2 regions of the Marinobacter sp. es.042 genome follow, and region 2 is predicted to be linked to the other one. Evidence: riboswitches for the same ligand, from Rfam matches in the RefSeq annotation. Region 2 holds a riboswitch; the other holds the start of a gene.
The links. Region 2 has a riboswitch for thiamine pyrophosphate ahead of thiC (phosphomethylpyrimidine synthase ThiC). Riboswitches for the same ligand answer to the same signal wherever they lie in the genome.
Positions count from the first base shown of each region.

Region 1: linked by a shared signal. The riboswitch ahead of thiB (thiamine ABC transporter substrate binding subunit) and the one ahead of thiC (phosphomethylpyrimidine synthase ThiC) in region 2 are both predicted to bind thiamine pyrophosphate.

Region 1 is NZ_LT897781.1:1,373,389-1,389,410, forward strand. It holds gene fdhF (formate dehydrogenase subunit alpha) at 1-1,003, opposite strand, end outside; gene CFB02_RS06495 (NAD(P)H-dependent oxidoreductase subunit E) at 1,014-2,729, opposite strand; gene CFB02_RS06500 (putative bifunctional diguanylate cyclase/phosphodiesterase) at 2,926-5,199, opposite strand; tRNA gene CFB02_RS06505 (tRNA-Cys) at 5,442-5,515, opposite strand; tRNA gene CFB02_RS06510 (tRNA-Gly) at 5,576-5,651, opposite strand; TPP riboswitch at 5,786-5,887, shown strand; gene thiB (thiamine ABC transporter substrate binding subunit) at 5,935-6,939, shown strand; gene thiP (thiamine/thiamine pyrophosphate ABC transporter permease) at 6,939-8,618, shown strand; gene CFB02_RS06525 (ATP-binding cassette domain-containing protein) at 8,611-9,225, shown strand; gene CFB02_RS06530 (ABC transporter permease) at 9,279-10,442, shown strand; gene CFB02_RS06535 (ABC transporter ATP-binding protein) at 10,454-11,278, shown strand; gene CFB02_RS06540 (MlaD family protein) at 11,281-12,219, shown strand; gene CFB02_RS06545 (ABC-type transport auxiliary lipoprotein family protein) at 12,240-12,869, shown strand; gene pgsA (CDP-diacylglycerol--glycerol-3-phosphate 3-phosphatidyltransferase) at 12,802-13,380, opposite strand; gene uvrC (excinuclease ABC subunit UvrC) at 13,388-15,250, opposite strand; gene uvrY (UvrY/SirA/GacA family response regulator transcription factor) at 15,234-15,896, opposite strand; gene CFB02_RS06565 (hypothetical protein) at 15,996-16,022, opposite strand, start outside.
Region 2 is NZ_LT897781.1:2,456,137-2,472,158, forward strand. It holds gene CFB02_RS11510 (patatin-like phospholipase family protein) at 1-2, opposite strand, end outside; gene ptsP (phosphoenolpyruvate--protein phosphotransferase) at 125-2,431, opposite strand; gene CFB02_RS11520 (RNA pyrophosphohydrolase) at 2,447-2,977, opposite strand; gene CFB02_RS11525 (HAD family hydrolase) at 3,151-3,807, shown strand; gene CFB02_RS11530 (class I SAM-dependent rRNA methyltransferase) at 3,861-5,057, opposite strand; gene gcvH (glycine cleavage system protein GcvH) at 5,251-5,643, opposite strand; gene cpdA (3',5'-cyclic-AMP phosphodiesterase) at 5,824-6,630, opposite strand; gene CFB02_RS11545 (DUF1249 domain-containing protein) at 6,833-7,318, opposite strand; gene CFB02_RS11550 (NUDIX domain-containing protein) at 7,318-7,935, opposite strand; gene thiC (phosphomethylpyrimidine synthase ThiC) at 7,997-9,874, opposite strand; TPP riboswitch at 9,963-10,085, opposite strand; gene CFB02_RS11560 (TolC family outer membrane protein) at 10,267-11,649, shown strand; gene waaA (lipid IV(A) 3-deoxy-D-manno-octulosonic acid transferase) at 11,698-12,951, opposite strand; gene lpxL (LpxL/LpxP family Kdo(2)-lipid IV(A) lauroyl/palmitoleoyl acyltransferase) at 13,073-14,020, shown strand; gene CFB02_RS11575 (mitochondrial fission ELM1 family protein) at 14,068-15,063, shown strand; gene CFB02_RS11580 (glycosyltransferase family 4 protein) at 15,060-16,022, shown strand, end outside.

The DNA.
Region 1 (16,022 bases), 1.1 Mb from region 2:
AACCTTTGGGCGCGCCCTCCCGGCGAATCAATGGCCGGGTGAGCCGTGCCGGGTGCGAGGGATAATCGAAGCCGAAGCGGCCTTTCACACAAAGTCGGCCCTGGTTGGAGGGGCCATCTTTACCCTCCACAAAGAGAACACGCCCTCGCTGCTCGCCTGCTCCTGATTGGGCGCTGGCAGGCTCTTCTTTCACGTGATAGGTCAGTTGGCAGCCCACGCCGCAATAGGGGCAAACGGAGTCCACAGTGCGGTCGGCGGTGGCGGAGTCTCCGCGGCCCTGGGCATCAATCAGGGTGGCGGGCATGAGCGCGCCCGTCGGGCAGGCCTGCACGCATTCGCCACAGGCAACGCAGGTGCTGTCGCCCATGGGGTCGTCGAAGTCGAAGATCACTTTGGATTCGGCGCCACGGTGTGCCAGACCGATCACGTCATTGCCCTGCACTTCCCGGCAGGCACGCTCGCACAGGCCGCAGGTGATGCAGGCGTCCAGGTTGACGTTCATGGCTGAATGGGTGGTGTCGTGGCCGCCCGCGTGAGGCAGTGAATCGGAACGGGGTTCAACATGATGCACCGTGGGCCCGTCCCGGTCTGAACGTGCCGGCAGGCGCTGGCGCACGGCAGCGGCATCGATGGCCAGCTGGTCCGCCGTGTCCCACAGGTGGCTGGACCGATCAGGGCTGCTCTCCCGCTCAGGCTGGTCGGCCAGCAGTAATTCCAGAACGCCCTTACGGGCCGTCTGAACCCGTGAAGAACCAGCGCTTCGCACGACCATGCCGGGCGCAGCTTCCCGAATGCAGCTTGCGGCGAGTACCCGCTCGCCTTCCACTTCCACCATGCAGGCCCGGCAGTTGCCATCGGCACGGTAGCCCGGCGCGTCTTTGAAGCACAGGTGCGGGATGGTTTCTCCGGCTCGCTTGGCGACCTGCCAGAGGGTTTCGCCGGGGTAGGCCTGAACCTCCACGTCGTCGAGGGTGAGGGTAAAACTTGTGCTGGTGTTACTCATGACGGCTTCCCTACCCTTTGGCGATCAGGTTTTGGCTGGCCAGTTCGCTGCGGAAATCCCGCAGCAGGCTCAGCACCGGATTGGGGGCGGCCTGGCCAAGGCCACAGATGGACGCATCGGCCATCACGGCGGCCAGTTGCTGAAGCGTCTGTTCATCCCAGGTATCCTGCTCCAGCAACGTCAGCATTTTTTCTGTACCCACACGGCAGGGCGTGCACTGCCCGCAGGATTCGTCCGCAAAGAAGCCCAAAAGGTTGGCGGCCGCGGCTTGCAGATCGTCCTGATCCGACAGAACAATCACAGCGGCCGAACCGATGAAGCAGCCGTGTTCCTGCAGGGTGTCGAAATCCAGCGGAATATCGGCTTTGCTGGCCGGCAGTATGCCGCCGGAAGCGCCGCCGGGCAGATAAGCCAGGAGGCGATGGCCTTCTGCCATGCCGCCGCAGTATTCCTCAATGAGCTCATTAAGCGTGATGCCCGCAGGCGCCACATGAACGCCGGGGCGGGCCACCCGGCCGGAGACCGAAAAGCTGCGAAGCCCCTTACGGCCATGCCGCCCCTGGCTCGCATACCACTCGGCGCCCTGGGCGTGAATGCGGGGGATCCAGTAAACCGTCTCGACATTGTTGACCAGGGTGGGCTGACCAAACAGGCCTTTCTGGGCAACGAAAGGCGGGCGGTGGCGGGGCTTGCCGGGTTTGCCCTCCAGAGACTCGATCAGGGCGGATTCTTCGCCGCAGATATAGGCACCGGCACCACGGCGCAGGATCACAAAGCCCGGCTCTACGATGCCAGCAGTTTCCAATTCGGCAACGGCGTCTTTGAGCACAACAAGGAGGCCGGGATACTCGTCCCGAAGGTAGATGTAGAGAGCCTCCGCCTCAACCGCCCAGGCACTGACCAGGGCGCCCTCCAGGAATCCGTGGGGTTCACGTTCGAGGTAATAGCGATCCTTGAACGTGCCAGGCTCTCCCTCATCCGCGTTAATCACCGCGTAACGTGGCCCGGGTTCGGCTCGCACGGCCTGCCATTTGCGATAGGTGGGGAATCCGGCGCCGCCGAGGCCCCGCAAGCCGGCGTGCTCCAGCTCTTCCGCAAGGGAATCAACGGTAACCCGGCCCTCGCGGCAATCCTTCAGTAACTGGTAGCCACCCGCGGAGCGATAATCCGCCAGATTTTGCCAATGAATCTCGTCGGGTTGTACCTGCTGTTGCTCAACGGCGGCGCCAACGGTTTCGGAAGTTGCGTTGCCCACATGATGGTGCCCCACGGCCACCACGGGCGCCGTATCGCAGCGGCCCATGCAAGGCGCGTGAACCACACGCACCTGGCTCGGGTCAGTCCCATCAGCCAGTGCCGCGTGCAGTGCGCTTGCACCCGCCAGTTGGCAGGAAAGCGAATCGCAGACCCTCAGGGTTATTGCCGGTGGCGGCGTTTGTTCGTCGTGAACAATGTCGAAGTGGGCGTAGAACGTGGCCGTTTCGTAAATGGCGGCCATGGGCAGGTTCATGAAAGACGCAAGGGCCCGGAGACGGGGCATGGAGAGGTAGCCGTCAGCATCCTGAATCAAATGCAGGTGCTCGATCAGTCGATCGCGGTGGCGCAATGACGAATCAACGCGTTCGTCACCGATCAGTTCCCGAAGACCCGCCAGCACAGCGGGTTCCAGCTGCCGGCCGCGAAGGCCGGAACGCCTGCGTTTGACCTTCTGTTCGTCTGTTTTCATTATTTACGACCACGCACCGAGGCTAGTCAGACAGCGTTTCAGGCTAGTAAGGCAGTTTGCAAGTCATTGAAGCATATCAGGGTGGGTACCACCAGACGATCGCAATTTGATGGGAAAACCAAAACGGTCTGGCGCCGCTGACGAAAGGAAGCGGACCTGATCCGGCTGGCTTAACCGCTTGGCCTCTCAGTGGTTATTATGCTGAGGCAGGCTTTCGTGGTGACGAGGCCAGGTATCCAATCAAATCGGCGCTGCTCATGGGTTGCGCGTACAGGTATCCCTGCAGACCAGTCAAAGACTTTTCGTGAAGTATGCGAGCCTGGAGCTCAGTTTCCACACCCTCGGCAATAACTTCTAAGTTGAGGCTTTTGGATAGTGCAGCCACGGAATCCACGATGGCTTCTCCGGCGGCTGTTTCTCCCAGTTCGCGGATAAAGCTTTTGTCGATTTTCAACTGGTCCACGTCCAGACGATGCAAATACGCCAGTGACGAATAGCCGGTGCCAAAATCATCAATTGCGAACCTAAATCCCCGCTGCCGCAAGGCCTGCATCTGCTGATAGGTTTCCTGTTGCTGGCCCATCAAGAGATTTTCGGTAATTTCGAGGGTAAAGCGGTCTGCAGTCAGGTCATACCTTGCCAGGAAACTATCGAGACGTTCGGTGAGCTTGTAGTTTTGGAGCTGGAGCGGGCTGATATTGATGGCAAGCCGGAAGACTGGCGGCAATCGATCTTTATTGCGCAATTCTGCGAGCATCTGACAGCTCTGCTCGAACACGATATCCTGAAGCTGATAGATCAATCCTGCCCGTTCCGCCACCGGAATAAACGCATCCGGGGGAATGGCACCTTCTTCCGGATCAAACCAGCGCATCAACGCCTCTGCGCCGAAGATGGCCCCGTCCGGTGTCAACTGAGGCTGGAAGTAGGTCACAAAATGCATGTTCCGAATGGCGTGGACCATCCGACGCTCCAGATCCAGACGCCGGTCAGCCTCCCGTTGCAGCGATTCTTCAAAAAACGCGAAGCGATTGCCACCGAGACGCTTGGCCTCATACATTGCTGCGTCTGCGTTACGTAGCAGGTCTTCTGTTTTCAAACCGGGCTTGTCGGCGAGGGCTACCCCAACGCTGACGCTGACGCTGTAGGCATGGCCCTGACTTTTCAGGGGCGCATTGAAGCAATCGAGTATTCTGCGCGCTACTGCTGCAGCGGATTCGGAAAGTTCATCCTTGCCGGTTAAAGGCTCCCTCAACAACACAATGAATTCATCGCCACCCAGACGCGCGACCATTTCCGAACGGCGCGTCTGATCATCAAGCCGCCGTGCAACCTGCTGAAGCAGCAAGTCACCCTGTTGGTGCCCGAGGCTGTCGTTGATACGTTTAAAATCATTAAGATCGAGAAACATCACTGCGCCGCTGGCGTGGCCGCGATTCACCTCTTCCAGTAGATTCTGCAGCCGTTCCTCAGCATGGCGGCGATTGGGCAAGCCGGTAAGCGCATCGAACAACGCCAAACGAGCGGCGTTCTCTTCGGCGCACTTACGGGTCGTGACTTCACGGGCCATCCACAGGACATAGGAGTCATCACGACCATCGGTATAGAAATCATCGACGACCGCGGTTCTGCCCTCGAAGACCCGGCGCTCACCTTCAGTCACAACTTCGTACTCGAAGATCTGCATCTCCCCGGTCGTAAGTGTGTCGCGCGCTACCTTCATCACCTGTTCTGCGAGTTCTGGCTCAAACAGGTTTTCTATTGACTGGCCCCACAGTGTCTCTGGTGGTGTCATCAGCTCGAAGTTGTCACCGCAAAAACCAATGTAGTGACCTGACTGATCGAGCATGATCGCCACATCCGGGATTACCTGCATGACAGCACTCAGCCTGGCGTTTATCTTTCCCAAAGCTGCAGTAAGTCGGGCCTGTTGTTCAGCCAGCCTGTAATGATCAATGACAAGCAGCGCGAGGGCCGAAAAAGCCTCGATTAAATACAAATGCAATCGAGAGGGGGAGCGCTGGCCGGGGTAGTAAATGGCAAAACTGGCGAGAACCGTACCGTCGGAAGCAATGATAGGATTTGACCAGCAGGCGCCCAGTCCGTTTGACATGGCCAGATCCCTAAAATCCTGCCAAAGCGGATCGGTAGCGATATCGGTTACCACCACCTGCTCTCGACGAAAGAGCGCTGTGCCGCAGGAGCCCACCCCTTCACCTATGGTTACTCCATCGATAGCCTCGCAGTAGGCCTCCGGCAAGCTGGGGGCGGCGCAGTGTTTGAGTCGTTGACCATCGAGTAACAAAATGGAGCAAAGGGCGCGATCCTCCTTCAGAGTTTGTTCTATCTCGCGGCAAAGCAATTCCATGCTGGAGACCAGGCCGTCTCCACGAATGGCTTTCTCCAAAACCTTTCGCTGGATCTGGTATATGGCCAACCTCTGGGATTCGTCCAATTCGCTCTCGTCCATGCAAGGACCTTTGTGTTGTGACCTGCGATGTTATCTTGAGCATAAATATTATTGCATTTTATAGCCAGCATCGAGGGTTCGGGGCATGCCACACGCCACTCCAATGCCTGGGAGTCGGCCAGAGATTTCGAACTCTATCTGGAAATTGTTCCGCTCAAGCCAGCAAGCCACAAATCGTGGTCGCAGAAAGACACCGGACTTGGCTTTGAATCTTCAACTGACTGAAAATCTGGGGGAAATAATGGAGGCGCGGGTCGGAATCGAACCGGCGTACACGGAGTTGCAGTCCGCTGCATAACCACTCTGCCACCGCGCCGGAAAAGATCGAAGGGATCGGATCTTTGTGCTCTCAGGTGGGCAATGAGAGACTTGAAATTGGAGCGGGAAACGAGATTCGAACTCGCGACCCCAACCTTGGCAAGGTTGTGCTCTACCAACTGAGCTATTCCCGCTCTTTGTTTCCGGGGCATTGCCTCGTCAACGGCTGGGTATTCTACGGATTCCGGTTCTGCCGTCAATACTTTTTTTCAAGTTTATGTTTTATAGGGATTTGTTGGTTAAATAATGTTCGGGTCGGTATAATGCACATAACTCAACGGGGTGCCCGGTTTATTCATCAGGGGCTGAGACCATACCCGCGGAACCTGATCCGGCTCGTACCGGCGAAGGGATTGAGTGCTCACCGTTCAGGTGACGCCGCGGCATGGTTCCCCGACCGAAACAAGGATTCGAACCATGCCAAAGCTTATCCCTTTCCTGCTGGCGGGCGTTGCCCTGCCCATCCTGGCGAATGCTCAGGCCAACGAGACTCTCACCGTATACACGCACCCATCCTTCGCGGCCGAATGGGGTCCTGGTCCGGGCATTAAGGCGGCATTCGAGCAACAGTGTGACTGCACTCTCGACTATGTGGTGCTGGAAAGCGGAGGTGACATACTTCAGAGGCTCCGTCTGGAAGGCAGTTCTACCGGGGCGGACGTTGTTCTTGGGCTGGATACAGGCACCATGGAGACGGCGCGCCAGACCGGTTTGCTTACCCCACATAAAATCGGGCTTGATGCGCTCGATCTACCGGTGGACTGGGACGACTCGCTTTTCGTTCCATATGACTGGGGCTACTTTGCCTTCGTCTACGATACCGAACAGCTGCCCAACCCACCGGAAAGTTTGGAAGAGCTGGTCGGTTCGCCGGACGACCTCCAGATCATTATCCAGGACCCGCGCACAAGCACCCCGGGTCTCGGCCTGTTGCTCTGGATGAAAGCGGTCTACGGCGACCAGGCCGGCGAGAAATGGCAGGCGCTGAGCGACAACATCCTGACGACCACCAAGAGCTGGAGTGACGGCTACTTTTCGCTGTTTATGAACGGTGAGGCACCAATGATTCTCTCCTACTCGACTTCGCCCGCCTATCACATGGCCATCGATAAGACCGACCGGTATCAGGCGGCACAATTCAAGGAAGGGCATTATCTGCAGGTGGAAGTGGCTGCGCTGGTGGAACCCTCTGATCAGAAAGCGCTCGCGCGGGAGTTCCTTCAATTTATCCTGACGCCGGGCTTCCAACGCCATATTCCGCTCAAGAATGTGATGTACCCGGCTATTGATCTCGGCGATGAGTTGCCTGAGGTGTTTGATCGATTGATTCAGCCAGAGGCAACCCTGTTTATTGATCCGGCCGAGGTGGCCGAGCAACGCAAAACCTGGCTCGATGAATGGCTCAACGCCATGATTCCGTGATGCAACGATCCTTATCGGGCTCCTTCCCGGCGCCACTCAGTCGCCCGGCCTGGCAGGTTCTACCAGGCCTGATGATCGCGTTTGTTCTGCTGGCACTGACCCTGGCCGGTCTGGCGGCGCTGGTATGGCGTGCACCCTTGCCGGCGGTGTCCGAGCTTTGGGAAAACCGCTACCTGGCAAATGTTATTCGATTCACAGTCTGGCAGGCCGCGCTTTCGACAGTCATAAGCCTGGGCCTGGGACTGGCAATCGCGCTTGCTCTGGTCAGGCAACCTCGGTTTCCGGGCCGCAGCCTGCTGTTGCGTATCATGGAACTGAGCCTGGTATTGCCAACCATCGTGGCCGTATCGGGTCTGATTGGCATTTATGGCCGACAGGGCTGGCTGACCACTCTGGTGGGCGACTGGACGTCCGCTAGCTGGAATCTTTACGGGCTCAACGGGATCTTGCTCGCACACGTCTTTTTTAATGCGCCGCTGGCCGGCCGCATTCTGCTTCAGGCGCTGGAATCGGTGCCGTCGCCTCGCCGGCGCGTGGCCAGCCAACTGGGTCTCAGGGGTTGGTGGCTATGGCGAACGCTGGATTGGCCCGCGGTACGAAGCGTGTTACCGGCACTCTGTGCCCTTGTATTTACCCTGTGTTTTACCAGCTTCGCCATCGTTATGACGCTCGGAGGTGGGCCGGCATCCACCACACTTGAAGTGGCCATATACCAATCCCTCCGTTTCGAGTTCGATTTTGGCCGTGCCGCCCTGCTCGCCATGGTGCAATTGGCAATCTGTGGGGCACTTTGGTTACTCGTCGTGCGACGAGGCGTGACGCATGATTTCGCACCAAATCGAAGGTTCCCGGAAATGATCCGCCGTCCCGATTGCCGGGGTGCGACCCGGTTCAGGGACAGAGTTTTACTGTTCACTTTTTCCCTGTTTCTAATGCTACCACTGGCCGCGATCCTGCTTCGCGGCCTGCCTGGGTTGGCCACTGTCGCCCTCGAAGCTGGCAATCCGCTACTCGAGCTGGCGAGTGCCACGCTGCGCAGTTTTGCCATTGCCCTGCCTGCCGGTGCCTTTTCTGTGTTGTCCGGCCTCATGATTCTGACGCTTGCCAGCCGAAGCAAAACCTTTTCCAAAATTTCCTCCATAGCGTCAGCGTTGCCCCTGATGGTGCCACCCATTGTTCTGGGGACGGGGCTGTTTCTGCTGCTTCGCCCGGCCCTCGGGCAATCCTCCGAGGGGTTGGCACTGGTGGCGCTGATAAACGGGCTGATGGCCCTGCCCTTTGTAACGCAGTTACTGAAGGGCCCTCTGACCGCTCTGGATGAGAACACCGTGCGCCAGGCAGACCAGTTGGGATTGCTTGGCTGGTATCGCTGGCGCTGGTTGCACTGGCCGCGACTGAAGCGCCCGATGGCCCTGGCAATGGCCTACGGAACCGCACTCTCTCTCGGGGATTTCGGCGTCATCGCCTTGTTCGGAACGCCGGGCCAGCCTACCCTCCCGGTACTGCTATACCAGCAACTTGGCAGTTACCGTATGGAATTGGCGGCCGGCACTGCCCTATGGCTGATTACGATGTTGTTATTGGTGTTTGCCGCCTTTAATCTTGCCAGCCACGAGCGCGGACACCGTAAACGTTCGGAAAGTACCATCGCGACCCTCGCGGAGGCCCCTCATGCTTGAGGTAAAGGATCTGACCTTCCGCTACCCCGACACGGATGTCACCTGGCATTTCTCGTTCCAGGTTCACCCGTGCGAATGCATTGCCATTCAAGGTCCGAGCGGTTCTGGAAAATCCACGCTTCTGAACCTTCTGGCAGGGTTTCTGACGCCTGAATCCGGCTCTGTTCAATGGAACGGTGACTGTCTGAAAGACCGGCCCCCCTGGGATCGCCCCGTCACCAGTCTGTTTCAGGAACATAATCTGTTCGAGCACCTGGATGTTCAAACCAATATCGGCCTGGGCATCCACCCCGGATTAAAGCTCAGCGCGGATCAGAAAAGGGCAATCGCCCTGGGACTTGCCAGCGTTGGCCTGGCGGGCTTCGAAAGGCGGATGCCGGGCGATCTCTCCGGCGGTCAGCGTCAGCGAGTCGCCTTGCTGCGCGCGCTTCTTCGAGATCAGCCCATCCTTCTGCTCGATGAACCTCTCACCGGGCTGGACGCCGAGGCACGAGACCAACTACGTGAGTTACTGAAGAACCACAAGGCGAAAGGCAAAGTGCTGATACTTGCCAGCCATGACGCGGAAGACAGAAAGATACTGGCGGATAAGCAGCTGAATCTCTAAGCTGTCGTTAGCTTGATATTCAATAACTTCCCGAGTCCCGGACGCATCTGCAGATGGCATCACCCCCTTCCCAGTCCCAGGCATCTGAGCAGGCCGGTTCGCCAACCGGCAGGGTCCGATTCCATTCGGGCCGCCTGACCATTCAGGGTGATTGGACACTTGCGGGCTTTTATTCCCTGAAGCAACAATTGGCTGCACTCGCTGGCGATGCCCGTGCACCCGAAAACCTGGACCTAACAGGTCTGCAGAAGATTGATACAGCAGGCGCGTCGCTGATCGGCTCCTTCCTGGGGCCCGATACCCTGAAACATCATGTGGCCAGTGATGACAGCCTCTCCAGGGAAAAGGCTGCTCTGCTTATGGCGGTTGCCGATTCCCTGACGCGCGTGGCAAAACCCGACAGACCCAAGGGTTCGTTAATACGCCGATCTCTTGGCAACACCGGCCAAAAAGTGGAATCAATTGCTCTTCTGCTGTGGGTGTTAACCGGATTTATCGGCCAGACACTCGGCACCCTGGCCTGGAACCTTCCCAGGCCCTGGCGCTGGCGCATGACACCCTTCGTCGCGGCCGTTCATGATACGGGCCTGAATGCCCTGCCCATCGTGGCATTGCTCACATTCCTGGTGGGCGCTGTGGTGGCGTTTCTGGGGGCAACGGTTCTGGATGATTTTGGCGCGACCATTTATACGGTCAACCTGGTGGCATTCTCGTTCCTGCGGGAATTTGGCGTGCTTTTGGCCGCGATCCTTTTGGCGGGTCGGACTGCCAGCGCCTTTACCGCCCAAATTGGCGCCATGAAGGTCAACGAAGAGCTTGATGCCATACGCACCCTGGGCCTGAATCCCATTGAATTGCTTGTCCTCCCAAGGGTAATGGCAATGATGGTGAGCCTGCCCATTCTCACCTTTGTGGGCATGATCTCGGGCATGTTTGGGGGCGCCATGGTCTGCGCCCTGGTGCTGGACATCTCCCCTACCCAGTTCATGGCCATAGTTCAGCGGGACATTGCTCTGCAGCATTTCGTAGTAGGCATCGTGAAGGCACCTATCTTTGCGTTCCTGATTGCCGTGATTGGCTGTCTCGAGGGATTCAAGGTGGCCGGCAGTGCACAGTCAGTGGGCGAGCACACCACCTCCAGCGTGGTTCAGTCCATCTTTATGGTAATTCTGCTCGATTCCATTGCTGCACTATTCTTTATGGAAATGGGCTGGTAATCATGGCGGTTATGTCAGCATCCCCGAACCCTGAAACAAGAAACGAGCCGGTAATTTCCGTACGGGATCTTTGCAACCGGTTTGGCGAGCACGTTGTGCATGAGAACCTCGACCTGGATCTTCTCCAGGGCGAAATACTGGGCGTGGTTGGCGGGTCAGGAACCGGCAAAACGGTACTTTTGCGCAGTATCGTCGGGCTGAACACGCCCGCCTCGGGACATATTCGGGTGTTTGGTGAGGATCTTATCCAGCTTTCGGCACGGGCACGTTCCCGCGTAGAGCAACGCTTCGGTGTTTTGTTCCAGGGTGGCGCCCTGTTTACTTCGCTGAACCTGCAGGAGAATATCGCCGTTCCGTTGATAGAACACGCCGGCCTGAAGCGGCCCGAAGCGGAGGAGCTGGCTCGTATGAAGCTGGCTCTGGCCGGCTTACCCCCTGATGCGGCGGTACGCTATCCGTCTGAGCTTTCCGGCGGCATGGTAAAGCGGGCAAGCCTGGCGCGGGCCCTGGCTCTTGATCCGGAGATCCTGTTTCTGGATGAACCCACAGCCGGTCTGGACCCGATTGGCGCTGCCGCCTTCGACAGACTGCTGGTGACGCTTCGGGATGCCCTGGGACTCACCGTGTTTCTGGTGACCCATGATCTGGACACCCTTTACTCAACCTGTGACCGGGTTGCGGTACTGTCACAGCGCAAGGTTCTGGTTGCTGATACGCTGGAGGCAGTTGCCGCCACGGAGGACGAATGGATTCAGGACTACTTTAACGGCCCCCGTGGCCGGGCAGCCAGCTACGCATTCAGGGATCATTCGAACACACGGAATCAGGAGCAGTAACCATGGAGCCAAGGGCCCACCACCTGATCATTGGCCTGTTTACCATCCTGGCCTTTGCGGCAGCGCTGATCTTTTCCCTTTGGCTGGCGAAATCTTCCGCCGATCGGGAATGGGGCTACTACGAAATCCTGTTCGACCACGCCGTGGGTGGCCTGTCCGAAGGCAATCCTGTGCTCTATAGCGGCGTTCAGATTGGTGATGTGGTGGAGCTGAGTCTGGACCCGGACAATCCCGGCCATGTTCGGGTGCTGGTTCGAGTTGATCAGTCGGTTCCCATTCGCGAGAACACCAAAGCAGGCCTGGTGCTCGCGAACATCACCGGCAGCATGAACGTTCAGTTCAGCGGTGGAAGTCCGGACCAGCCAGCGTTGAAGGGCGATCGTGATAACCCGTCGGTCATTGTTGCCGAGCCCTCGGCATTCAATAGCCTGCTTGCCAACGGCGAACAACTCCTGGCCAAGGCGGACCAGCTACTTACCAGCGCTACAGAGCTGTTATCCGGTGACAACATCCAGAACGCGTCGGCCATCCTGCAGAACACGCGCGAAGCCACGGATGCACTCGTCGCCCGGCGCGACCAGCTGATCGCGCTACTCGACCAATTCGATGCCGCCGCTGTTCGCGCAGAGGAAGCCGCTATCAAGGTGTCCAGAGTTTCCGATAATGCCAACGAACTGCTGCAAACCGATGGCCAACGGGTTCTGGAATCCATGGACAGAGCCCTCGCTGTGATGACCACCACCATAACGCGGATTGATGAGCTGACCCGCAACAATCAGGGGGCAATGGATGCCGGGCTCCAGGGTATGGGAGAGTTGGCACCCGCGCTGAGGGAACTGAGGGCCACCCTGCGCAGCCTGAATCAGTTTACTCACCGCCTGGAGCAGGATCCCACGGGCACTCTGTTCGGCAATGAAACCATGAAGGAGATGGCACAGTGACATTGAGGTCAATCAGAAATGTGACACTTCTCCTCGGTGCTGCCTTTGCCAGTGGCTGCACGGTGTTTCCAAACCCGGAACCACCCAGGATTATGGACCTGGCTGTGGCCCAGGCGGTCCCGGAGGCCGAGCGACCAATCATGGCATCGCTTCGCGTAGACACTCCCTATGCCTCTGAGCCTTTTAACGGATCGCGGATTCTGGCCAAGCCTACACCTCACGAGTTCCGGGCCTACGAGGGGACCCGTTGGAGGGACACCGGGCCAGTGGTGGTCAGGGATACACTGGTCAGCAGCCTTCGGAAGAGTAACGCCTACAAGAACGTGATTACGGATACCAATTCGGCGCAGGCTGAGTTAACCCTGGTCACCGAACTATCGGCGTTTCACGCGGAAACCCCGGAATCCGGACCGCAGGTGGTCATTGAACTTCATTTGCAGGTGGTTCACGACCGTTCGAGGGCCAGACTGTGCACTCGCACCGTCCGGATTGTGGAGCCGGCCTCAGGCACATCGGTTGACCAGATTGTTGAGGCCTTCGGAACCGCTGGCAGCAAGCTGGCTGCCAGGGTGATTAACTGGGCTAGGTGGTGTGACTATCCGTCTGACCTGAGGCCTTCTCCGGGAACAGATCAGCCCAGGCAGCCTTGAGGTAGAGGCCCATGGACCAAAGCGTGAGAGTCGCGGCGATATAGAGTAGCACCAAAGCGACATTGGCCCAGAGCACGCCGGGAGGAAATGCCAGAAGGCCGACTATCGCGCACATCTGCGCCGTGGTCTTGATCTTGCCAATATAGGAAACCGCCACACTGTTGCGGCTGCCAATTTCCGCCATCCATTCCCGCAGGGCGGAAATGACTATTTCACGACCAATGATAACAGTGGCCGGAATCGTCAGCAGAATCGCCGAGTGTTCCTCGATCAGCACAGCCAGCGCAACGGCCACCATGAGTTTGTCTGCCACCGGGTCGAGAAAGGCGCCAAAGGGCGTGCTCTGGTCGAGTTTGCGGGCCAGGTAACCGTCGAGCCAGTCCGTGGCTGCCGCCAAACCGAAAATGGCCGCACTTACGAGGTAGCTCCACCCCACCGGCAGGTAAAAAATCACCACAAACACCGGAATCATGATGATGCGGGAGAGGGTGAGGATGTTTGGTAAATTCATGCTGTCCTTACTCGTCGTGCAATGCTGCGTATATGGTTTCGGCCAGTGACTTGCTGATGCCCTGCACCTTTGTCATCTCATCGACTCCGGCCTTGCGGAGTTCCTGTATTCCGCCAAAGTAACGAATCAGGTCGCGACGCTTCTTCGGCCCCACGCCCTCGATGCCTTCCAGTGTAGACTGCCGCCGCTTTTTGTCCCTGCGGGCCCGATGCCCGGTAATCGCAAAGCGGTGGGACTCGTCCCGAATGTGCTGTATCAGGTGCAACGCGGGCGAATCCGCGGGCACCCGGAACACATCGCCGGTCATGGCGTCAATCAGCTGCTCCATACCCGCCCGACGGGTCACACCCTTGGCAACACCAATCAGCGGAATATCGGAAATCTCAAGCTCTTCAAAGACTTCCCGGGCAATGTTCAACTGCCCCTTACCACCGTCGATGAACACCAGATCCGGGCGCTTACCCTCCCCGGCCACCATCCGCTTATAGCGACGGGAAAGCACCTGTCGCATGGCAGCGTAATCATCGCCGGCGGTAACGCCTTCGATATTGTACAGCCTGTAATCGCTCTTCAGGGGGCCATTCTCATCGAAAACCACACAGGATGCGACGGTATTTTCCCCGTGGCTGTGGCTGATGTCGAAACACTCCATGCGCGACGGGGTCTCAGCCAGCTCCAGCAGGTCGCGCAGGGCCAGTAACCGCCGGTACACCGTTTCCTTGCTGGCAAGGTGTGTGAGCAATGTCTGGCGGGCGTTGGTCATGGCCAGTTCAAGCCAGCGACGTCGTTCACCCCGAACATTGCCGCGAATCCGGGTTTCCCGGTTCGCCGACTCGGTGAGTGCCTCGGCCAACAGTTCCTGACCTTCCACGTCAACCGGCACCAGGATATCCCGTGGTATCTCCCGTCGCGTATTGCCGCCGAAATAGTACTGGCCAAGGAAGGCGCTGAGCAGTTCACCTTCGGTCTGTTCAATGGAGTACCGCGGGAAGTAGTCCTTGGTACCCAGCACCCGGCCACCGCGCACAATGATCACCACGATGCAGACGACACCCGCATCCTGGGCAATGGCGATTACATCCGCATCGCCACCCTCGCCGTCTACCGACTGCTGCTCCTGAACATGGCGCAAGTAGTTGATCTGGTCGCGATAGGCCGCCGCTTTCTCGAACTCCAGGTTCTTGGAAGCGGCTTCCATGGCATTCATCAAATCGTGGAGGATCGCAGGGTTCTTGCCCTCCAGAAACATGCTGGCGTGGCGGATGTCCTGCTGATACTCCTCGGGCGTAATGTATTCAACACAAGGTGCTGTGCAACGGTTAATCTGATACTGCAGGCAAGGCCTTGTTCGGTTCCTGAAAAAGCTTTCACTACAGTTTCTTATACGGAATATCTTCTGCAATACATTAAGACTTTCCTTGACTGCGCCGGAGCTCGGAAACGGACCAAACCAGGTACCGCCACCTTTTTTGGTGCGGCCACGACGAAACGTCAGCGAGGGGTAATCACTGTGGGAAGACAGATAGATATAGGGATAGGACTTATCGTCACGGAGCAGGATGTTATAGGGCGGCCGTAACGATTTGATCAGGTTCTGTTCGAGCAGCAGTGCCTCGGTTTCACTGCCGGTGATAGTCACCTCGATAGAGGCGATCTTGCTGACCAGGGCTTCGGTTTTCGGCGCAAGGCCAGTCTTTCGGAAGTAGCTACCAACCCGCTTTTTCAGGTTGCGGGCCTTACCCACGTACAACACCGAACCAGCCTCGTCATACATTCTGTAGACGCCGGGCCGCTCGGTAAGCTGTTTCAGGAAGCTCTTGCTGTCAAACTCCCCGATGGTGTTGCTCTCAGGGTCAGACCTTGTCGGCATCAAGCAACCCGAGCCGCACTGCCATCAGAGCCAATTCAACATCACTGGAGATTTCCAGTTTCTCGAAAATCCGGTAACGGTAGCTGTTCACGGTCTTTGGACTCAGGCAGAGCTTGTCCGAAATGTCCTGCACTTTCTGACAGTCCACTACCATCATGGCAATCTGCATTTCCCGCTCGGAAAGCCGGTCGAACAGTGTGAGCTCGCCGTCCTCGTCACGGTCACCACCGCCGAGCTGCTTCAGGGCCATTTTCTGGGCAATTTCCGGGCTGATGTAGCGCTGGCCTGAATGGGCCATACGAATGGCGCGTACCATCTCTTTGATATCCGCACCCTTGGTGATATAGGCGGTGGCACCACTTTGCATAACACGGGTCGGATAGGGGTCGTCCGCACAGGCGGTAACCACGATTACCCGAATAGAATCATCAATGCGAAGTATACGTCGGGTTGCCTCGAGGCCCCCGATGCCCGGCATACGGATGTCCATGAGTACGATGTCCGGCCGCTCCTGGCGGACGAAATCGATGGAATCCTCTCCGGATGGCGCCTGCCCGATGACGTCAATGTCGGGGTTGTCAGCCAGCATCCGGGTAATACCGGACCTCACCAACTCGTGGTCATCTACAACCAGTACCCTGATCAAAATTCACCTCGCACACGGCTTTCGGAAAACAGCGCGATTGTAACGTTTAGTTCCGGCCCCGGGTAGGTGCAAACACAAATACCGTGACACACCTGACGCTTAAGCCGGCACACCCAGCCCGGCGGT
Region 2 (16,022 bases):
ATAGCCTTCCCTTTTCCGGATTAAGAATGCGGGTCCGTCAGGCAGACCGCCGGATAATTCCACTCTCAAGATAACAACCGCATTTAGAGTGCGCACCCTATATTGCCCAAACCCGCACCTGCGATCAGGAAACGGCGGCCTCTGAGACCGCCATGGCCGTTGACTTGCCGGGGCGCAGGTAACGGCCGAAGCCGGCATTACGCAACGCCAGGTCGACACAGCTCTTGATCACGTGAGGCGAGTCCAGCAACAACACATCCTCCAGTAGCTGAATGGCCCACTCACGGCTGACACTACGAATCACCGATTTGACCTTGGGCAAGCTGGCGGCGTTCATGGACAGGGAATCGTAGCCCATGGCCATCAAAAGCAGCGCACCACCGGGATCCCCCGCCAACTCGCCACAGATGCCAACCGGTTTGCCTACCGAGTGCGCGTCCTGGGCAATCCGGACCAGCGCCTGAAGCACCGCGGGGTGATAGGAGTGATAGAGCTGGGCTACCCGTGGGTTGTTACGATCCACCGCCAGCAGATACTGGGTCAGGTCGTTGGAACCAACTGAGAGGAAGTCCACTCGGTCCGCCAGCTCCCGGATCTGGTAAACGGCAGCCGGGATTTCGACCATCACGCCTACTTTGGGCATATGAATGTCGTAGCCCTCTTCGCGAACCTCGTGATACACCCGGTAAATGAGATGCAGGGACTCTTCCACTTCCGAGATGTTGGAGATCATCGGCAGCATAATCTGGAGGTTGTTCAGGCCCTCGCTGGCCTTGAGCATGGCCCGTACCTGCACCAGGAAGATCTCTGGATGGTCCAGGGTAACCCGAATCCCGCGCCAGCCCAGGAACGGGTTCTCCTCCTGAATCGGGAAGTAGGTCAGCGCCTTGTCGCCGCCAATGTCCAGCGTACGCATGGTCACCGGGCTGGGTGCAAAGGCTTCAAGCTGTTCCCGGTAGTACTCACGCTGCTCCTGCTCGGAGGGGAACCGGTCCTTGATCATGAACGGCACTTCGGTCCGGTACAGGCCGATACCCTCGGCACCGTGGGAGAGCGAGCGCACTACATCGGTCATCAAACCGGTGTTCACCAGCAGCGAAACCCGGTGGTGATCGGTGGTTTCACAGGGCTTGTCCTTTAGGACCTCAAGGCCCCGGATCAGCTCGTCTTCTTCATCGCAGATCGCCTGGTAATAGGAGCGGAGGTCTGCCGATGGCGAAGCAAAAATCTGGCCCTCAAAGCCGTCTACGATCAGCTCCTTACCGTCAAGCTGGTTCACCGGAATGTCGACAAGTCCCATAACCGTGGGCACGCCCATGGCACGTGCCAGGATGGCTACATGAGAGTTACTGGAGCCTTTGACCGACACCAGACCCACCAGCTGCCCCTTGGGAACCTCACCAAGCATCGCCGGCGTCAGCTCCTCGCTGACCAGTACCGTGCGCTCGGGGTAATTCAGGTGTTTCTGCTCGCCCTCCTGGAGATGGGAAAGCAGACGGCGGCCGAGATCCCGGATATCAACAGCGCGTTCCTGCAGGTAGTGATCATCCATCATCTCGAAATGACGGATATACTGCTGAACCACCTGCTTGAGGGCGCCCTGGGCCCAGATCCCTTCCTTGATCTTGTTCGACACCTCACCGGGCATGGCGTCGTCTCCCAGCATTCTTAGATAGACATCGAACAGGGCCTGCTCTTCGGGACGCAGCTGCGAAGCCAACCGCTTGGCAACCCGCTCGATATCTTCCCTCACCGCTTTAACCGAAGCTCCGAACAGCGCCAGTTCCTGATCGATATCGTCGGTGGGCTTTTCCGGTACCACATCAAGGTCAGCGGACGGATAAACGACAACGCTACGGCCGATAGCAACGCCCGGAGCACCCGGCACGCCATTGAAGCTGACATCGTGCGTCTCTTCCCCGGTCAGGGACAGGCCGCTGATGGCGCCTGTGGCCTCGCTGTGGGCTATGACCCCCGCCAGTTGAGCGGACACGGTGACCAGAAAGGCTTCTTCGCCCTCGTCAAAGCAGCGGGAACTCTCCCGCTGCTGGACAACGAGTACTCCCAACACCCGGCGATGGTGAATAATCGGAACACCCAGGAAAGAACGGAACCGCTCCTCCCCGGTCTCCGGGAAATACCGGTAGCGCGGATGAGAAGGCGCATCTTCCAGGTTGATGGGTTCTTCACGGGAACCCACGAGACCAACAAGGCCCTCGGAGTAAGCCAGACTCACCTGGCCAACCGCCTTACGGTAAAGGCCCTCGGTGGCCATCAGAATGTAGCGGTTGGTGGCCGGGTCAAGCAGGTAAACGGAACAGACTTCGGTTCCCATGGCTTTCTGCACCCGAGATACAATGATATCCAGCGCCTCCTGCAAATCGCGGGCGCTGTTTACCTCTTGTACTAGACTTCGCAGAATGCTCAGCATGGCGGTGTCAGTCCGTCATTTCTGGTGTTCCTGTAAACGCCGGTTCTGCTCCGCCCTGTGCCACTGTTCCATGTTGTAGAACAGTCGCGGCGCAAGCTCTCTCAGCGCGCGTCGATACACTTCTCGCTTGAATGAAACCACCTGCCCCAACGGATACCAGTAACTTACCCACTGCCAGCCGTCGAACTCCGGTGAATCCGTACCATCCACGCAAACCTGCGCGTCCGGCGATAACATCCTCAGCAGGAACCATTTCTGTTTTTGGCCCACACAAACAGGGTGGGAGTTTTGGCGTACCATCCTCCTCGGGAGTCGATACCTCAGCCAGCCTCGGGTGCAACTGATGATTTCCACATCGTTTGCACAGAGGCCGATTTCCTCTCCAAGCTCCCGAAACAGTGCATCCTCGGGCGATTCATCATGTTTGATGCCACCCTGGGGAAACTGCCAGGAGTCCTGCCCTATTCGCCTTGCCCAGAGAACTTCTCCTCTGTGATTGGCCAGAATGATTCCGACGTTGGGTCTGAAACCGTCTGAATCGATCACGGCACAGTCCTCTCAAAAGTCGGTTGACCGGCACAAAAATTCACCGGTCGGATTTGTCCAAGTTGCTCTCATTCTTACAGAATCCCAAGGGTTCGGCAAACGGAGCCGTTGGGGACAGGTCATGATAGACTTGGAGTTTTACTGCAAGCCCTGTGATCACCGGAGGTAGCCGCTTGACGCTCGCAATTTTTGATCTCGACAACACCCTTTTAGCCGGAGACAGCGACCACGCCTGGGGCGAATTTCTGGTGGAGGAAGGCATTGTCGATGCCGAGGAATACCGCCTTGCCAACGATCGTTTCTATCAGGAATACCTGAACGGCGAGCTGGATATCCTGCACTACCTGGGGTTTGCCCTTCAGCCTTTGGCCAGTCACAACATGGAAGAGCTACTGGCGTGGCGGGAAGCCTTTATGGAGAAAAAAGTGCGCCCCATGATGCAGGCCACTGCAGATACGTTGCTGGACAGCCACCGGGAGCAGGGTCACACCCTGATGATCATCACCGCCACCAACCGTTTTGTGACGGAACCCATTGCCGAGGCTCTCGGCATCGAACATCTGATCGCCACCGAGCCCGAGCTTGTCAACGGCCGTTATACAGGCAAAGTGGCCGGCACTCCGAGCTTTCAGGATGGCAAGGTCACGCGACTGGATGACTGGCTGAGCGCCCATAACAGGACACTTGAGGGGGCCTGGTTCTACAGCGACTCCCACAACGACCTGCCGTTGCTGAAGAAAGTGGATAACCCGGTAGCCGTAGACCCGGACCCGACCCTGGAGCAATTTGCCCGGGACAACGGCTGGAAAGTGATGTCTCTGCGGGGTTAAGACGTTAACAGGGGGTCAGATGAAAGCGTTCATCTGACCCCGACTTCAACTGCTCAGAAAAATCCGGTCAGGGAGCGTACAAAGCAGGACTTGATGTAATCGGTCTCGGGAATACCCGGAATCACCGGATGATCCGGGGCCTGATGCCCCTGCTCCAGCAACTGGACAAAGCGGTCGATCTTGCGGCCGCTGCCTCGAATGATGTCCACCAGCTTCTCCTGCGAGAGATGCATCGAACAGGATGCGGAAACCAGTATCCCATCGCGCTCCAACAACCGCAGACCGAGCTGGTTCAGCCGGGCATAGGCCTCTTCGCCCGCCTTCTGGTCCCTGCGCCGGGGAATCAGTGCCGGCGGATCCAGCACCACCACATCAAATTTCTCCTTCTCATCGGCCAGCGCCTTCAGAGCCTCGAAGGCATCACCCTCAATGGTTTCCACATTGTCGAGGCCGTTGAGCCTGGCGTTGTGGTGAACCGAATCAATGGCACCGGCCGAACTGTCGACACAAGTCACTTGGGTGGCCCCGGCACAAGCGGCCTGAATGCCCCAGCCACCGACATAACTGAATACATCCAGCACCCGCTTGCCCGGCGCATAGGCCTGCAAACGGGCACGGTTCATCCGATGATCGTAAAACCAGCCCGTCTTCTGGCCGCCTTCCAACGGCACCTCGAACCGGACACCGTTCTCCTCCACCTCCAGCAGACTCACCGCAGCACCATGGGCCTGCTCCACGTATGTATCCAGCCCCTCCACCTTACGCATCTTGCCATCGTTCTTGAGGATGATCGCCTCAGGGTGCACCAGCCGTTGGACTGCCCGAACAACTGCCTCCTTCATAGCTTCCATACCGGCCGTGGAAATCTGCACCACCACCGTGGAATCAAACCGGTCGATCACCAGCCCCGAAAGCCCGTCACTGTCGCCAAACACCCAACGGTAAAACGGCTTGTCGAAAAGCCGCTCTCTAAGTGCAAGCGCAGCCTCCATCCGCTGGGTCAACCGCTGGGGCGTCATACCATGGCCCGGATCCCGGCTTATCAAACGGCCACAAATCAACGCATGAGGGTTCACGAACACCGTGCCCAGAGGCTTGTCGTTGGAAGCCCTGAGCTCCGCCTGAACACCGGCCTCGAAATCCGTCAGGGGACTGCGGCGGGTGTCCACCTCATTGCTGTACACCCAAAGATGGCCGGCACGGAGACGGCGCTCTGCGCCTTTTCGAAGATACAGAACCGGAAAATTCATAGAGACCACCTGGAAAGGAAAGACAGGGATTATACAAGATGAGTTGAAACTCGCACCGCTGTGGGACGGGCTGACGGGGCGGGCCTTCCAAAACTGTGCGGAGCCAGGGATGGCGGAGCCAAGCGTACAGGGACGTATTCACAGCGTGTTTTGGAAGGCCCGCCCCGTCAGGCCAGCCTCCCAAATGGGAAGATTATCCCTCTGCAGCCACATGCTCCGCATAAGCTGCAGAATCCATCAGGCCATCCAGCTCCCCAGCATCCTCAAGCCGAACTTTGTAGAGCCAGCCGTCGCCGTAAGGATCCTCGTTGACCTTCTCCGGCTCATCCTCGAGGCTCTCATTCACCTCGATAACCTCACCGGTCACCGGGCTGAACACATCCGAAGCCGATTTCACAGACTCAGCGACCCCGGCTTCCTCTCCACCGTTAACCGTCGCGCCCACATCCGGAACACCGATGTATACCACATCACCCAGTTGCTCCTGGGCAAAATCCGTAATACCGACAGTCGCCGTGCCATCGTCTGACACGCGAACCCATTGATGGGTCTCAATGTATTTCAGGTCTGCGGGTATCTCACTCATAGTCTGGTTTCCTGAACGAATTTTTTGCGCAGTTTAACTGAAGAGGTTAATTCCAGCGAACCTCACGTGCCAACTTTAACCCGCGGAGTGGGTTTACCCGACGTGAGCGCATCATTGAGATAAGAATTTTTCAGAGTTTAAAACCATAATGGCTGAGGCAAAGTAGCTGCAGGAACGCCCTCAGTAACCCGAACTATTCTGATCCAGCTCGAACTGGAAATCGTCTGCCCGGCGGACTTCCGTTGCGAAGCCGCCGGAATCGTGGAATTCGAACCAGCGGTAACCGGGCGGTAAATCCTCTACCGAGAACTTGCTGGAACCGGAGGTGAACTGGATGCAGGTGGACGGCGTGGCCAACAGCTGCACGCCGTTGCGCTCGATCTCGTGCTCCTGATGGATATGCCCCCACAACACGATCCTGACCTGAGGAAATCGATCTAGCACCTGCCAGAACGCATCGCGATTGGTGAGACCAATTTTCTCCATCCAGTCGGAGCCGATATCCACCGGATGATGATGGAGTGCAATCACTGCCGGTATGTCCGGATGCTGCTCAAGCGTCTCCGAGAGGAACGCCAGTTCGGATTCAGCCAGAGCGCCGAAAACCTTGCCGGGCACAGAGGAATCCAGCATCACAAATTGCCAGCCACCCTGAATCACGTGACGATCAGAAGCGTTGTACTCGCGAGAAACTTGGAGCAGGTTATCGATATGATCGTGATTACCAGCGATCCAGACTGAGGGACAGGAAAAGGACTTCAGGCTCTCACCAAAGACGCGGTACGCTTCCACCGACCCGTCTTGAGCGAGATCCCCGGTAGCCAGAATCAGATCCGGCTGACCGTGCACTTTCAATACCTCTGCAATAACCGCCTGCAGGCTTTCCCGGGTTCTAACGCCCAACAGATCTCCGTCGGCACGCGCCATCAGGTGCGGATCAGTCAGCTGCAGTACCCGCAGTGGCCGGTTTTTTTCCTTCGTGGTCATGGCGTTCTGGATCTACTCGCTGGCAATACGTGGTCTGATCACAAGTGTACGACGCCGATTCACAGATTTATCACTTTCGAATCGAACCCGGGTCACATTCTGGCAAGGCTTAGTCGATATATTGCAATTTTTGACAACTATGGCACATCGGTACGCCATAGCCACACCACTTTAGTACAGGATAAGCGTGTATCGGACCGCCTCAGTCGACGCCTTCGCCGGCGGACCAAGCTGCATGTTCCATGGGCAGGTGACCAAACCTCAAACAGTAATCCAGCCAATCGGCGAGGAAGCCGTTGACCTGGACCTTTTCATCCGGATGGTGCATGAAGCGATTGGGGTAATCGTTGACGGGAGCAATCTGGCGATCACGGTAGCAGCTGATCACTTCCGCCATGCTGGCGTCGTGGTAGACCCGTACGGTCATTTGCGGGTTGTTTAACCAACGACCGGAATTATGAACCTGCTCAAGCAACAGGGTTTCGGTGAACTTTGCTGTCTGGAGCACCTGAATCCGGACTCGTCCCAGGTAGTGGTTCTCCCGATGCAGCTCGAATTCGCACACGGGCTTGCCGTCCACTTCCAGCTGCCTCAGCTTACGGAGCCGCTGATAGTTTCCGTCACACAGGGCGCCGAGCTGCCTGAGATCCGGAACATACCGCCTGGGTTTCATGGTCCACTCGCCCATCACTGCCACCCTTTCCTCAAACGGGCCCGATTCAGCTCGAGCCACTGCAGGGCTATAATGGCGGCCGCGTTGTTGATGCGACCATCGTGGATCATCGCTATGGCATCGTCGGATGACACCACATGGGCACGGATATCCTCATGCTCATGTTCCATACCATACAGGCCACCGGCATCTGCGGTGCTGACACGCCCGCAATAAAGGTGAATCATTTCCGTGCTGCCGCCGGGTGATACCAGGTAATCGCAGATTTTTTCCAGCGGCTCAAAGGTAAGTCCGGCCTCTTCCTGGCCCTCACGTTGAGCGACTTCTTCAGGGCTCTCGCCGTCTTCGTTCATACCAGCTACCAGCTCCAGCAGCCAAGGCGACTGATCACGGCCCAGGGCACCAAGACGGAACTGCTCAAGAAGGACTACCTCGTCCCGTTCCGGGTCGTAGGGAAGTACACAGGTGGCATCGCCACGAATGAAGAGTTCTCGGGTAAACACCGGCATGTCCCGGCCGTCAAAACGCGGATGGGTCAACCAGAGCTTATCCATGCGGAAGAAGCCCTGGAAGACGGTTTCACGTTTTTCAACGTTGACGTCGTCGGCGTTGAACTGGAACGGTTTGGCCATTTTTTGTCCGGTCGTTGAATCGACTTGGAACGATAGCCTTTAGTTGGGTATTACTTCAAGTTCAAACCTTGTCGTAAAGCTTACTCCCGGACTCCACGAACTCGCGGGATTTCTCCTGCATGCCGGCATCCACTGCGGATACCTCATCCAGGCCGTGCTCCTTCGCATAATCCCGAACCTCCTGGGAAATCTGCATGGAGCAGAACTTCGGACCGCACATGGAACAGAAATGCGCCACCTTGGCGGATTCCTTTGGCAGAGTCTCATCGTGGTAGGCGCGAGCCGTATCCGGGTCCAGACCGAGGTTGAACTGGTCTTCCCAACGGAATTCGAAACGGGCCTTGGAGAGCGCATTATCTCGAATCTGGGCACCCTGGTGCCCCTTCGCCAGGTCCGCAGCGTGGGCGGCGATCTTGTAAGTGATGATGCCGGTTTTCACGTCGTCCTTGTTGGGCAGCCCCAGGTGTTCCTTGGGTGTGACGTAGCAAAGCATGGCGCAGCCATACCAGCCGATCATGGCGGCACCAATACCGGATGTGATGTGATCGTAGCCCGGCGCAATATCGGTAATCAGCGGGCCCAGGGTGTAGAACGGCGCTTCGTCGCAACATTCGAGCTGCTTGTCCATATTCTCTTTCACCAGATGCATGGGCACATGGCCGGGGCCTTCAATCATGCACTGCACATCGTGTTTCCAGGCAATCTTGGTGAGTTCACCGAGGGTTTCCAGTTCGCCGAACTGCGCTGCGTCGTTGGCATCGGCAATGGAGCCGGGGCGCAGGCCATCGCCAAGACTGAAGGACACATCGTAGGCCTTCATGATTTCGCAGATATCCTCGAAGTGCTCGTACAGGAAACTTTCCTTGTGATGCGCCAGGCACCATTTGGCCATGATGGAACCGCCACGGGAGACGATGCCAGTGGTGCGCTTCGCAGTCATGGGCACATGATGCAGGCGAACACCCGCGTGGATGGTGAAGTAATCCACGCCCTGCTCGGCCTGCTCAACCAGCGTATCCCGGAAAATTTCCCAGGTCAGATCCTCGGCCACACCGCCGACTTTTTCCAGTGCCTGGTATATCGGCACAGTGCCGATGGGAACCGGGGAGTTGCGGATGATCCACTCCCGAGTTTCGTGGATATTCTTGCCGGTGGACAGGTCCATGATGGTGTCGGCACCCCAGCGGATGCCCCAGGTCAGTTTCTCCACTTCCTCTTCGATGGAAGAGCTGACGGCAGAATTGCCGATATTGCCGTTGATCTTTACCAGAAAATTTCGACCGATGATCATCGGCTCGATTTCCGGGTGGTTGATATTAGCCGGAATTATCGCCCGTCCTCGAGCTACCTCATCGCGGACAAACTCCGGCGTAATTTCCGGAGGCAGATTCGCGCCGAAGGACTGGCCGGGATGCTGTTCTTTCAGCAACCCCTGTTCCCGTGCTTCCTGCAGTTTCATGTTCTCCCGGATGGCGATGTATTCCATTTCAGGTGTGATAATGCCCTGGCGGGCGTAATGCATCTGGGAGACGTTCTGGCCAGGTTTGGCGCGCAGGGGTTTGCGTTCGTCCATAAAGCGCAGCGGGTCGAGCTGTGGATCTTTCATGCGACGGCGGGTGAACTCTGAGGAGTAACCAGGAAGTTGCTCCACATCGCCACGCTCCGCAATCCACTGGGCCCTCAGCGGTTTGAGTCCTTTGCGAAGGTCAATGATCGCTTCCGGATCGGTGTAGGGGCCGGAGGTGTCATACACCACAACCGGCGGATTCTTTTCACCGCCCATCTCCGTCGGCGTATCCTGCACGGTGATTTCCCGCATGGGCACGCGCAGATCGGGTCGGCTACCCTGAACGTAGATTTTACGTGAACTTGGCAGGGGTTTGATCGCGGCTGAATCCACCTGGGCGGAATCGCTGAGGTAATCAGGCAAGTTGGTCATCATTCGCTCCCGGAACAATCGTTGGATTTCGGGTCGCGTATGACGGAGCTCTCGACACGGATTCCCTCTGGGGAGAACACTGGTCAGGCAGCACTGTGGTCTTAAATCCCTACGCCGGTATTATCCGGATCAGGTCGCGGGTTCTGCGATGCAATCTCAGCCGGTTGCCTCCCATGATTCGGAAAGCAGACCAGCACCCCGTCAAGACGCGATTCTGTAATGCGTGACACCCAGAATGGGTGCCATTTGCAAGTGTAGAGCTGCGGGCAATTATTGTCCATAATGGCCAACCAGACCCGTCTGCCCATGAAAACGGGGATCACGCGTGCCCGCCAATCCGACACGCATCCCGTTTACCCGGCAAAGATGCGTAACCGTATTCAGGAGACACAATGAAGAAGCGATTGCTTTCAGGACTTATTGGCCTCATGGCGGCCCAGCCCGCCCTTTCCATGGATCTGGTCGAGACCTATGAGAAAGCACTGTCCTACGACTCCGGCATTGCCGCCGCGCGAGCAAGTTTTGAAGCTCAACAGGCGGCCAGCGATGTCAGCCAGAGCGCATTATTGCCGCAAATTGGTGCCTTTGGTGAGGGCAACTACATTGATGTAGACGGGCCGAGCCAGGACAACAGCTATCAGGAACTGAATTACGGTGTCCAGTTAACACAGCCACTGTTCCGGGCTGACGCCTGGTTTCGCTATGACGCCAGCAAGTTCCAGACCGAATCGGCCCGGGCCGAATACAACCTCGCCCAGCAGCAACTGATCCTGGATGTTGCAACCGCGTACTTCAACGTTCTGCGGGCCCGGGACACAGTCACCACCGCCCGGGCAACCGAGGCCGCTATCCAGCGCCAGTATGAGCAGGCTCAGGAACGGTTTGACGTGGGCCTGATTGCCATAACCGAGGTCTATGAGGCCCGCGCCAGCTACGACGACAGCAAGAGCCAGCGTATTGCCGCCGAAAACCAGCTCAACGTGGCCCGTGAACAACTGGCGCGACTGACCGGCGAATACGCCGAAGAACTGGACAATTTGCGCCAGAATTTCCCCCTGGGCCGCCCCGATCCGATGGATCCATCTGCCTGGGAAGCAACCGCCCTGGAGCAGAACTGGTCAATCCAGTCTGCTCTGTTTGAGCTCAACGCCAACGAGGCCGGACTTCGTGAAGCCAAGGCCGGCCACTATCCGACGCTGGATCTGAACGCGTCCTACGGCAAAACAGACCTGAACGGCATTGACGGCGCCAACGCACCGATCACAAGCCAGCAAGACGGCACCACGACTCGAGGAACCATCGGGCTTACCCTGAATGTACCCCTCTACTCTGGCGGTGGCACTCAAGCCGGCGTCCGCCAGCAGCGCTCACTGGTAACCGTTGCTGAGCAGTCGTTGAACACCGTTCGCCGGGATGTTCGTGTAAACACGAGAAGTCTGTTTCTGACCGTCAACAATAACATTGAAACCGCATCGGCGCTGGAACAGACCATTGTCTCCCGCCGCAGCGCACTCGACGCGACCCGTGCAGGATATGAGGTGGGAACCCGGAACATTGTGGAAGTGCTGGATGCCGAGAGAGCCTATTACGTTGCCCTGCGGGATTACGCCAACGCCCGCTACGACTACGTGATCAACTCCCTTCAGCTTAAACAGGCCGCCGGCACCCTGAGCCCCCAGGACCTGATCGAGCTGAACAATTGGCTGAGCGCGGCTGCTCCGGGGATCGAGGCACTGGCCAACGAAGAAGAAACCCTGGACGACCCGACCCGATGACTGTGAGGGCGGGCCCTACGGGCTCGCCCTGGCTTTTCGGGAGACAGGTCAGACCCGTTCGATAATGCCGTCAACCACCTTGTCGAGTGCACCCCGGTTCTTGTTAACAACCTCCAGCGCTCGCTGCCCAATCGCTTCACGTTCCCGGTTATCGCTAAAGAGGGACGACACATGAGCGGCCAGCTCATCCGCATCGGAAACCAGTTTTACCCCCCGATCATCCAGAAGGCGCTGGTAAATCGTCTCGAAATTGAAGATGTGAGGACCTGAAAACACCGGGATGCCCCATCCAGCAGGCTCGAGGGGATTATGGCCACCGCGCTCGATCAGCGAGCCGCCAACGAATGCCAGGTCGCTGGCACCGTAGAGCATCATCAGCTCACCCATGGTATCTCCCAGATATACCTGGGCCTTGCCCGGATCTTCTCCACGAGACCGACGGGCCAGAGCCAGCCCTTCCTTCACCGCCCTTTCCGCCACCGGCTCGAAACGGTCGGGGTGTCTCGGAACCAGAATCAACAACGCCTTGGGGTGGTCTGCCAGAACCCTGCCATGGGCGGTCAGCAACTCATCATTCTCACTGCCATGAGTGCTGCCGGCAATCCAGACCGGCCGACCCGCCAGCTTCTGTCGAAGCGCCGCGGCCGCCGCTCTCACATTCTCCGGAATATCCACATCAAATTTGACGCTTCCCGTAACGGCCACTTTCGCCGGGGCAACTCCGATCCGGCGAAACCTCTCGGCGTCTTTTTCGGCCTGGGCAGCCACCCAGCTGATGCTGCGCATGATAGGCGCAGCCAGGCCGCGGACGCGCTCGTAACCGCGAGCGGAACGCTCAGACAGCCGGGCATTGATCAAAAATACGGGAACGCGGCGGGCCCGGCACTGGCGAATCATGTTCGGCCAGATTTCGGTCTCCATGATAACCAGAATCCGGGGATTGGCGCGGTCGAGGAAGCGACGAATAGAACCTGGCGTATCGTAAGGAGCGTAGGCGTACTGGACTTGATCACCGAACATCTTGCGCGCTTGAGACAGGCCGGTGTCTGTCATGGCCGTCATCAGGATAGTTATGCCCGGGTTTCGGGCCAACAGGCGCCGCACCATTGGCGCAGCCGCTATGGTTTCACCTACCGAGACAGCATGAACCCAGACGACCGTACCGCTTGCCCGCGGCACGATGCCCAGGCGCTGGTACCAGTTGCGCCTCAGTTCCGGAGCTCGGCGACCGTGCCACCAGAGACGCAGGAGGATGAACGGCAGGAACAGCCTAATAAGCTGGGAATAGATAAATTGCAGCACACAGGACTCCGGGCAAAACAGTGCGCTATCATAGCGCAAAACCTATTGATTTGCTTCCGATTGATCGCCAGTGCCACAGTGCCAGCATCAATCAAACAAGACCTCGCAGGACCTGCATTACGTGAAAAAGAAATATCGCAAATTACCGCGAAACACAGACTACTCGGCGTACCGCCACCCGCGCTGGTGGCCTACCTGGCTGGGCATTTTCCTGATGTGGTGTGTGTCCCGGCTGCCGATACGCGTTCAATGGTGGCTGGGAAAACTGGCAGGCCTGCTGGCCTTCCGCCTTGCCCGAAGTCGTCGGCACATCGCGGAAGTGAACATCAGGTTGTGCTTCCCGGAGCTCACCAGTACTCAACAATCGGCTCTGGTTCGGAAAGCCTTCATTGCCAATGGGATTGGCTTGCTGGAGCTTGGTATTGCCTGGTTTCGTAACCCGGCCAAACTGACGGGCATCACGAGAGTCCACGGCCTTGAGCATTTTGAGGATGCCCTGGCCGGTGGCACAGGCGTCTTATTGCTGGGGGGGCATTACAGCACCCTGGATCTGGGCGGTAGCCTGGTAACCGAGTTCATTGAAGCCGATGTCATGCAACGGGATCATAACAACCCGTTGATGAACGCAGTCATGACAAGGGCCAGGGAACGCCGCTATGGCACCGTGCTCGGCGCCAGAGACCTGCGAGGCCTATTCCGCAGCCTGAAGAAAAACCGAGCAGTCTGGTACGCCACGGACCAGGATTACGGTCGCAAGGATATTGTCTTTGCTCCGTTTTTCGGAATACCGGCGGGCACCATTACCGCCACCTCCCGGATTGCAGAACGCAGTGGCTGCAAGGTGGTTCCGTTCAGCCATTTCCGGCGTGACGATGGGCCGGGTTACGACATTTACTTCCACCCGGCCCTCGAGAATTTTCCCAGCGGCGATGATCTTCAGGATGCAACACTGATCAACCAGACTATCGAGCGAGAGGTTCGGCGAGCGCCGGATCAGTATCTCTGGATGCATCGACGATTCAAGACCCGCCCGGACGAGAATGACCCCGGCTTCTACAAACGCCGGTAACGCAGAACCCTGGCAATACGGAGGCCGGCAGTGCATGCCGGAACACCATGGCCAAACCAGAGCCCAGAACGCAGGATGCATCCACACCGGTGGTGTGGCTTGTGACAGACAGCAAGCCTGGCCACAGGAACCAACTGAAGGGGCTCGGTAATCGCCTTCGCGTCCTGACCGGCGCAAGCACCTACTGGGTCGACGCCTCCGCCATGAAAACTCCGCTGTGGCGAGCACTGCTGGGCGCACCGCCACAAATGGAGGCGTCACTGCCTCGCCCTGATCTGGTCATTGCGGCCGGGTCTGGCACGCACCGGCTGCTGCTTGCCCTGCGCAAGCTTCGTGGAACCCGTACACTTGTCATCATGAAGCCCGGGTTCCCGCTGTCTCTGGTCAGCGGCGCGCTGATCCCGGCCCACGATCGAGTGCAGGCCAGCCCGAAAGTCCTGTTGACGGAAGGGGTTCTGAATACCATTACTCCCCTGGCCAGAATCACCGAAAAACGGGAAGCGCTCTTGCTCATCGGCGGGCCCTCACCGCATTTCGACTGGGACGGCGACGTCGTCCTGGGCCAGGTATCGCATCTGATCGGCCATTACCCCGACTGGCGCTGGACCATCAGCACCTCCCGGCGAACACCGACACCCCTGCAGGAACGCCTCGAGGAGATGGCCGGGCTGAGAGTTACCGTCGTTCACCCCGGGCAGACCCACGAAGACTGGCTCAGCCACCAACTCTCGGCCTCAAGAGCCGTCTGGGTGACGCCGGACAGCATGTCCATGGTCTGTGAGGCCTCAACCTCCGGGGTGCCAACCGGCCTGTTCGAATTGCCGGCCAGAACCGGCAGCCGGGTCATGGAGGGTGTGGAACGGCTGGTCCGGGACGGCTATGTTGCCAAGTGGACAGACCATGCCAGCGTCATGGCTGGCAGAGCCGACCATGAAAAGACTCTCTGGGAGGCCAATCGTGCAGCCCGCTGGGTCCTGGAGCAAGGACTCCTGCCAAAGAGCCAGAAAACCAATCAACGCCTGCACAAGGGGACCAAACCTTGAGAATTCTTCAGGCACTTCCGGCGCTTTACAGTGGCGGCGTGGAAAGGGGGACCGTAGAATTCGCTGCGGACCTGGTTAAACGCGGCCACGAATCCTATGTCGTCTCCAAGGGCGGCCCCATGGCGGAACAACTGCGGGGACAGGGTTCGACGCATATTTTCATGCCGATTCACCGGAAGAATCCAGCGTCCTTCGGGCAAATCCTGCCGATGCGAAAACTGCTTCTTGAACTGAAGCCGGACATCGTTCATGTCCGCTCACGCATGCCCGCCTGGATTATCTTCCTGGCTCTGAAAAGCATCCCGAAACGGGACCGCCCGGCGGTTGTGTCCACCTTCCACGGCATGTATTCCGTGACTCCCTACAGCGCCATCATGACTCGCGCCGATCACATCATTGCCGTGTCGCAGTGTGTGCGGGATTACGTGATAAGCAACTACCACGTACCCGAAGAAAAGCTGACCGTCATCCAGCGGGGCGTGGATGTGGATGCCTTTCATCAGCGCGAGCTTCCACAGCAATGGCTGGACCGTTGGTTCCGTCAGTATCCACAGCTTGCCGGGAAGAAAATCATCATGATGCCGGGGCGGATTTCCCGCTGGAAAGGCCAGTTGGATTTCCTGGCCATGATGGCGAAACTGGTTCAGGAGCGGCCCGATTGCCACGGTATTATTGTGGGTGGTGCGGAGCCGGGCAAGGAGCATTTTCTGGACGAACTGGAGAAGGAGCGGTCTCGCCTGGACCTGACCGAAAAGGTCAGCTTCCTGGGACAGCGCAATGACATGACCAACCTGTACCTGCTCTCCGACGTGGTCTGTCACATGAGCACCAAACCCGAGCCCTTTGGCCGGACAGTGACCGAAGCCCTGGCTTCGGGAACACCGGTCGTGGCCTATAATCGTGGCGGGGCGGCGGAAACACTGCAGGCGTGCTTCCGGGAAGGCCTGGTGGCGCCGGAT